Regions from separate parts of the Burkholderia sp. AU30198 genome, predicted to be linked through region 1. Evidence: predicted binding sites of a transcription regulator. Region 1 holds the regulator's gene; the other holds the start of a gene.
The links. The regulator FliA, encoded in region 1, starts transcription of late flagellar genes. The targets are predictions, from matches to a motif close to CTAAAGTTTNNNNNNNNNNNGCCGNTA.

Region 1 (4,193 bases):
CGCGCATCGAGCGGATCGTCAACGATACGGTGATGCAGGAGCTCGGCGAACTGCGCGGGATGATGGAAGAGCAGTTCGACAGCCTGATGTGGCACGACCGCCAGCGTCGCAGCGCCGTGCATGGCGCGCTGACGAAGCACCTGTTCGCGGCCGGTTTCTCCGCGCAGCTCGTGCGGATGCTGGTCGACAACCTGCCGGCCGGCGACGATGCTCAGACCATCGAACAGGCCGCCGAATGGGCGCAGTCGGTGCTGGCGTCGAACCTGCCGGTGCTCGACAGCGAGGACGCGCTGATGGAGCGCGGCGGCGTGTTCGCGCTGATGGGGCCGACGGGGGTCGGCAAGACCACCACCACCGCGAAGCTGGCCGCGCGCTGCGTGATGCGCTTCGGCGCGAGCAAGGTCGCGCTGCTGACCACCGACAGCTACCGGATCGGCGGCCACGAGCAGCTGCGCATCTTCGGCAAGATCCTCGGCGTGCCGGTGCACGCGGTGAAGGATGCCGGCGACCTCGCGCTCGCGCTGTCCGAGCTGCGCAACAAGCACATCGTGCTGATCGACACGATCGGCATGAGCCAGCGCGACCGCGCGGTATCCGACCAGATCGCGATGCTGCACGGCGCGAACGCGCCGGTGCAGCGCCTGCTGCTGCTCAACGCGACGAGCCATGGCGACACGCTCAACGAAGTCGTGCAGGCGTACCGCAGCGCGGGCGAACATCCGGACCTGGCCGGCTGCATCCTCACGAAGCTCGACGAGGCGACCCACCTCGGCGGCGTGCTCGACACCGTGATCCGCTACAAGCTGCCGGTCCACTACGTGTCGACCGGCCAGAAGGTGCCGGAGAACCTGTACGTCGCATCGACCCGCTTCCTGCTGAAGAGCGCGTTCTGCGTACCGCGCGACGGCTCGCCCTTCGTGCCGCAAGACGAGGACATGCCGACGCTGCTTTCCGCATTGACCGCACGTTCCACCGCCGAGCTGCACGAGGTGCGATTTGGATAAACGAATCATCGATCAGGCCGAAGGGCTGCGGCGCCTGCTGGCCGGGCGCGCATCGCGCATCGTCGCGGTGACGGGCGGGCCGGCGGGTGTCGGCTGCACGACCGCCGTCGTGAACCTGGCGGCGGCGCTCGCGTCGCTCGGCAAGGATGTGCTCGTCGTCGACGAGCGCGCCGACGTGCAATCGGCCAGCGCGACGCTGGCGGGCGCGTGGCTGCGCGACGGCGAGCGCACGCGGGTGGCGGCCGGCTTCGGCCTGTGCGCTGCCGCGCGGCTTGCGCGCGCCGGCTACACCGACGCGCAGCTGAGCGATTTCATCGACGGCCCGGCCGACATCGTCCTCGTCGACGCGCAGCTCGGCGCCGACGGCGCGTTCTCGGCGCTCGCGCGCGAGGCGCACGACGTGCTGGTCGTCACGCGGGTCGCCGCGCAGGCGATCACCGAGGCGTACGCGTGCATGAAACGGCTGCATTTCGCGCATGCGTTCGCGCAGTTCCGCGTGCTGACCAATCACGTCGGCAGCCATGCGGACGCGAAGGTCGCGTTCGACAACCTCGCGGGCGTCGCAAGCCGCTACCTGACGGTGTCGATCGCCGATGCCGGCTGCGTGAGCGCCGATCCGCTCGTCGAGCATGCGCGCGAACTGATGCGGGCCGCGGTCGATGCGTTCCCGTCGTCGGCCGCTGCGCGCGACTACCGGCAGATTGCCGCCGACCTGCTGTACTGGCCGATGCGCCCGCGTTCGGGTGCGGGCCGCGCGGTGCACGCGGGCGGCAAGCCGTCGTATGAGGCGGGCGCGGCACACGCCGCGTGAGTGCCACCGGAAGGAGAGAGCCATGATGTACAACGCTCAAGGAAAGATGTCCCAGGCCGACGTGCTCGCGCAATATGCGCCGCTCGTGCGACGCCTCGGGCTGCAGCTCGTCGCGAAGATGCCGGCGAGCGTCGACCTCGACGACCTGATCCAGGCCGGCATGATCGGCCTGATGGACGCGGCCGGCCGCTACAAGGAAGACCAGGGCGCGCAGTTCGAGACCTACGCGACCCAGCGCATCCGCGGCGCGATGCTCGACGAGCTGCGCAGCAACGACTGGCTGCCGCGCAGCCTGCGCAAGACGTCGCGCGAGGTCGAGCACGCGGTGCACCAGGTCGAGCAGCATCTCGGCCGCTCGGCGAGCGAGACCGAGATCGCGCAGCACCTGAACATGCCGCTCGACGAATACCAGGGGATGCTGCAGGACCTGCACGGCAGCCAGCTGATCTATTACGAGGATTTCGACCGCGCGGCCGACGACGAGCCGTTCCTCGACCGCTACCGCGTCGATCACGCCGATCCGCTGTCGGCGCTGCTCGACGAGCACCTGCGCGAAGCGCTCGTCGAGGCGATCGAACGGCTGCCGGAGCGCGAGAAGCTGCTGATGTCGCTGTACTACGAACGGGGTCTGAATCTGCGCGAGATCGGCGCGGTGCTCGAAGTGAGCGAATCGCGCGTGTGCCAGCTGCACAGCCAGGCCGTCGCGCGCCTGCGCGCACGGCTGCGCGAACAGGCCTGGGTCGGCGCGGAGTCCTGACCCTTTCCTGACGGCCGCGCGCGCCGACGCCGCGCGCTCGTGCCGGGTAAGTGCCGTGTGTGTGCGTGCTTGCGCATACCGCGCGCCGATTTGCTACAATCCCCTCCGTTTTCCGAGGAGCGTTGCGACGGACCATTCTGCGTCCGCCAGGCTCGGAAGGCTTCACCAAGCAGCCGTGCGGCAAAACCGTGCCGGCTCCGCTTCCTGAACGGCGCTCACGTCACCAATCTAGAAACTTTTTAGAAAGGAGGGCGTGATGAACGCCATTATCGATTCCAAAGCTTCCAACGATTACGTCGTCGCCGACATGGCGCTGGCCGGCTGGGGCCGCAAGGAACTGAACATCGCCGAGACCGAAATGCCGGGCCTCGTGCAGATCCGCGACGAATACAAGGCGCAGCAGCCGCTGAAGGGCGCGCGCATTGCCGGTTCGCTGCACATGACGATCCAGACGGGCGTGCTGATCGAGACGCTGAAGGCGCTCGGCGCGGACGTCCGCTGGGCGTCGTGCAACATCTTCTCGACGCAGGACCACGCAGCGGCCGCGATCGTCGAAGCCGGCACGCCGGTGTTCGCGTTCAAGGGCGAATCGCTCGACGAATACTGGGAGTTCTCGCACCGCATCTTCGAATGGCCGAACGGCGAATTCGCGAACATGATCCTGGACGACGGCGGCGACGCCACGCTGCTGCTGATCCTCGGCTCGAAGGCCGAGAAGGACCGTTCGGTGATCGCGAAGCCGACCAACGAGGAAGAAGTCGCGCTGTACAAGTCGATCGCGACGCACCTCGACGCGGACCCGACCTGGTACTCGACGCGCCTCGCGCACATCAAGGGCGTGACCGAAGAAACCACGACCGGCGTGCACCGCCTGTACCAGATGGAAAAGGACGGCCGCCTGCCGTTCCCGGCGTTCAACGTGAACGATTCGGTCACGAAGTCGAAGTTCGACAACCTGTATGGCTGCCGTGAATCGCTGGTCGACGGCATCAAGCGCGCGACCGACGTGATGATCGCGGGCAAGGTCGCGGTCGTCGCGGGCTACGGCGACGTGGGCAAGGGCTGCGCGCAATCGCTGCGCGGCCTCGGCGCGACCGTGTGGGTCACCGAAATCGATCCGATCTGCGCGCTGCAGGCGGCGATGGAAGGCTACCGCGTCGTGACGATGGAATACGCGGCCGACAAGGCCGACATCTTCGTGACGGCCACCGGCAACTTCCACGTGATCGGCCACGATCACATGAAGGCGATGCGCCACAACGCGATCGTCTGCAACATCGGTCACTTCGACTCGGAAATCGACGTCGCGTCGACCCGCCAGTACCAGTGGGAAAACATCAAGCCGCAGGTCGACCACATCATCTTCCCGGACGGCAAGCGCGTGATCCTGCTGGCGGAAGGCCGCCTCGTGAACCTCGGCTGCGCGACCGGCCACCCGTCGTTCGTGATGTCGAACTCGTTCGCGAACCAGACGCTCGCGCAGATCGAGCTGTTCGTGCGCGGCAACGAGTACGAGAACAAGGTGTACGTGCTGCCGAAGCACCTCGATGAAAAGGTTGCACGCCTGCACCTGGCGCGCATCGGCGCGAACCTGTCCGTGCTGTCGGACGAGCAGGCTTCG
Region 2 (4,193 bases), on a different contig from region 1:
GGCGCACGCGTCGCCTTCAGCGGCCGGGTGACGGATGCCGGCGGCGACGGCTTCTTCATGGCGCCTGTCGTGATCGCCGAGCCGGCGGCCGACAACCCGCTGTGGACCGACGAAGTGTTCGGCCCCGTCGCGTGCGTGAAATCGTTCCGCACCGACGACGAAGCGATCGCGCTCGCGAACGACACGCGCTACGGGCTCGTCGCGACCGTCGTGACGCGCGATGCGGCCATCGCGAAGCAATTCCAGCAGCGCGTGCGCGCGGGGCTCGTGTGGATCAATGCGCCGCAGCTCATCTACCCGCACGTGTGCTGGGGCGGCTTCGGGCTCAGCGGCATCGGCCGCGAACTCGGCGTTGCAGGGCTGCGCAGCTATCAGGAACTGCGCCACGCGATGCGCGCGATCGACTGACCAGCGCGGCCGTTCAGGCCGTTGGCGGCACCGTGCCCCACGCACGGTGCCGTTTTTTTTGCGGTTCTGCCCAGCGTTTCAGGGCGCGTGCCCGGCAATCGGCATTCGTCGGTCATGCGTTTGCACGGCGCGTGCGCAACCGTCAATGCGACCGCGCCACGGCATGATCGTGCTCGCGCAGCTCGCCAGGAATCGCACACTCCGCGAGCCCGCCCGCATCGATCCATGCGCGCGTGCGTTCCGCGGCCTTGTCGATCAGTTGCGCGCACTGTGAGTAATCGTATGACGAGACGTCGAGCGGACAGAGCGGCGGCACCACATGGATTTGCGCGCGTGCCGCGTACAGCGCCAGATCGCGCACCAGTTGCCGCGCGATCACGAGCGTCAGTGCGTGCGTCGCATGCGCGATCGGGCTGCGCGGCGGGACACGCAACGCACAGGCGAACCCGGCCGGCAGCACGACGATCCGCTTGACGCCGAGCGCGATCGCAACCGAGATCGGCGTATTGTTCGCGACGCCGCCGTCGACGAGTTCCACACCGCCGATGCTGACCGACGGAAACACACCGGGAATCGCCACGCTGGCCTGCACGGCATCCACGACCGAGCCGGCGGACAGCACGACTTCGCGGCCGTTCAGCACGTCGGTGGCGACGATGTGGAGCGGCAGCGCGGCCTGCTCGATCCGCCGGTACGGCAGGTTCTTTTCCAGCAGCCGGCGCAGCGCATCGGCCTCGACCAGATGCGGCCGGTTGCGCAGCAGCATCGCGATGACGCTGCGCAACGAGAACGGCATGACGTCCTGACGGCGAATCCTGCACCACAGCGCGGCGAGCATCGCGACGCCGTCCGCGTCCGGCCGGCCGGCGAAATAGGCGGCATTGATCGCGCCCGCCGACGCGCCGACGACGCAATCGGGCCGTTCGCCGCTCGCGACCAGCTCGCGGAGCATGCCGACCTCGATCGCGCCAAGACTGCCGCCGCCGGCGAACACGAAGGCGGTCGAGGGAGTGGGATCGGAAGCCACGGTGTGCCCTCCTGCGGTTGGCTGCGACAGTGCATTCACCATGATGGATCGTGCGGCGCCCCGGATGTCCTGATGAAAACCCTGCCGGCACACGGATCCAGCCCCGGTCGGCCGCCGATGCGCGCCGCGCTCCCCGGATTTCCGCGACGCACCTTTTTGGAGAGGGCGACGTGATGCGCCGTCCTGCTTCCGGGTCGCATCCATATGGAACCTCGCGCAACGGCCGCGCACTTTTTGACCTCGATCAAGAAAACCGTGCACATCGGCGCGCGCAAACGTATGCAACGCATTCGCCGTGCGTGATACGTGGAACCACGGCTTCAGTTGTCCGGACGATCGCCGTTATTGCATCAACACCCGCCGATTGGCGTCGTTTTGCAGCGCATCGGGACGACGGCCCGGTTCGCATCCGACACGCAGCGACCCGGGGCCGTCGCGGGCATGGAGCGGGATAGCCGGACCTCCCGCTCGCTTTTGAACAACGCATGCAGCAGCGCAAGTCGCGAACGAGGGAATCATGTTTGTAGCCATCGGGTGGATCGTCGTCATCGGGTCGGTGATCGGCAGTTTTGTCGGCGTGGGCGGACATTTGCCGGCCTTGTTGCAACCGTTCGAGCTGCTATGCATTTTCGGCGCCGCACTGGGCGCGTTCGTCGTCAGCAATCCGGTCACGACGCTGAAGAAGACGATCAAGAGCCTGCCGACCTGTTTCAAGGGCGGCGGCTATACGAAGCAGCAATACGTCGAGTTGATCGCCCTGTTGTACGAGCTGCTGCAGAAGGCCCGCAAGGACGGCATGATGGCGCTCGAGGCCGACGTCGACGCGCCCGAGCAAAGCCCGCTGTTCCAGAAGTATTCGCACGTGCTCGGTGACCATCACCTGCTCGACTTCATCGTCGATTACTTGCGGATGATGTCGGGCGGCAACGTGAACGTGCTGGAAATGCAGGACCTGATGGATGAAGAACTGCATACGCACCACGCGGAGGCATCGGTCGCGGCCAACGCGATCCAGAAGATGGCGGACGGCCTGCCGGCATTCGGCATCGTCGCCGCGGTGATGGGGGTCGTGCATACGATGGGCTCGGTCGGCGCGCCGCCCGCCGTGCTCGGCAAGATGATCGCCGGCGCGCTCGTCGGCACCTTCCTCGGCATCCTGCTCGCGTATGGCTTCGTCGGCCCGCTCGCGGATCTGCTCCATGCGAAGGGCCGCGCGGCGGCCAAGCCGTTCCAGTGCGTGAAGGCCGTGCTGCTCGCGTCGATGAGCGGCTACGCGCCGGCGGTGGCGGTGGAATTCGGCCGCAAGGTGCTGTTCACGGCCGATCGCCCGAGCTTCAAGGAGCTCGACGAGGCCGTCCGCGCGACGAAGTCGCCCAAGGCCGCGTAACGGGGGCGCCATGGCCGACAGTCGCTCCAATCCGTCGAAACAGGCCCCGCTCGTCGTCGTGCGCCGCAGGAAAGGCGAGGACCACGACGCCCACCACGGCGGCGCATGGAAGATCGCCTACGCCGATTTCGTCACGGCGATGATGGCGTTCTTCCTGCTGATGTGGTTGCTCGGCTCCGTTTCCAAGTACGACAAGCAGGGGATCGAGGATTACTTCAACACGCCGCTGTCGACACTCCTGTCCGGTGGGAAGGATGCGCAGGCACCGCGTCCGAGCGTCGTGCAAGGGGGCGGCCGCGACCTGTCCGACCCGGCGCCGGCGATCGACTCGAAAGCGCAGCCGGTGCCGGCCAGCGCGCCCGCCGCACTCGCCGCGATCGTCGATACGCAAAAGCTCGAACGCCTGAAGGCGAAGCTGACCGCCGTGATTGCGCAAAGCCCGTCGTTGCGCGCGTACCAGGACCAGATCCGGATCGCGATCACCCACGAAGGTTTGCGCATCGAGATCGTCGATTCCCTCAAGCGCCCCATGTTCGCGTCGGGCAGTGCGCAACCCGAAAGCTATGCCACTGCGATCCTCGCCCAGATCGGTACGGCACTCGACGACGTCGAGAACCGCGTGTCGATCGCGGGGCATACCGATTCGACGCCGTATCCCGACGGCCCCACGGGCTATTCGAACTGGGAGCTCTCCAGCGATCGCGCGAACGCCGCGCGGCGCGCGCTGGTTGCGGGCGGATTGCGGGAAGACAAGCTGCTCCAGGTGCGCGGGCTCGCGGATGTGCTGCCGCTCGACAAGAATGTGGCGGACGAGCCGACCAATCGCCGCATCAGCATCCTCGTGATGAACAATGCCGCCGAGCAGGCGTTCTTTCGGGACGGCGGCCGGACGACGATGGACGAGACGGCCAGTGCCCGGGCCGCCGTGCTGCCGGCGGCGGTCACGCGGCAGCATTAGGCGCACGCGTTCACGCGTGCGGGCCGGATGTGCGCGGCCACCGTGCACATCCTCGTGCCCGACAGCGTGTACCGCCGCTTCATGGCCGCGTTCGGAACGGCCGTGAGCAACATCGACTGACCAGTCGGCCGCTCAGGCCGTTGACGGCACCGTGTCTCATCCGCGGTGCCGTCTTTTTCTCCGCATTCGATATATTCCGTAGAATATATCGATACCTGCACTTCCGGAGACTCACCATGCCCCGCACGCCGACGGATCGCGCCCCGCAGCGCGCCGCACGGGAACAGCCGCTCGCGCGCAAGATCCGCGCGCTCAGGCCGCTGTCGAGCGACGCGCGTGCGCAGCAGGTCACCGATGTCGTCGACGCATTCCGGCGCCTGCGCGGCAGCGTCGTGCGCTTCATCCGGATGTTC

Region 2: motA (flagellar motor stator protein MotA) is a predicted target of FliA. The motif match lies at 1,754-1,780, and genes of this name have one in related genera.

What each region holds. Positions count from the first base shown of each region.
Region 1 covers NZ_JAIZSA010000014.1:47,756-51,948, reverse strand. Annotated here, with positions in the region: gene flhF (flagellar biosynthesis protein FlhF) at 1-1,004, shown strand, start outside; gene LGN19_RS26955 (MinD/ParA family protein) at 997-1,815, shown strand; gene LGN19_RS26950 (RNA polymerase sigma factor FliA) at 1,838-2,572, shown strand; S-adenosyl-L-homocysteine riboswitch at 2,681-2,796, shown strand; gene ahcY (adenosylhomocysteinase) at 2,829-4,193, shown strand, end outside.
Region 2 covers NZ_JAIZSA010000015.1:218,927-223,119, forward strand. Annotated here, with positions in the region: gene LGN19_RS28895 (aldehyde dehydrogenase family protein) at 1-408, shown strand, start outside; gene LGN19_RS28900 (patatin-like phospholipase family protein) at 551-1,435, opposite strand; gene motA (flagellar motor stator protein MotA) at 1,953-2,822, shown strand; gene motB (flagellar motor protein MotB) at 2,833-3,780, shown strand; gene LGN19_RS28915 (hypothetical protein) at 4,017-4,193, shown strand, end outside.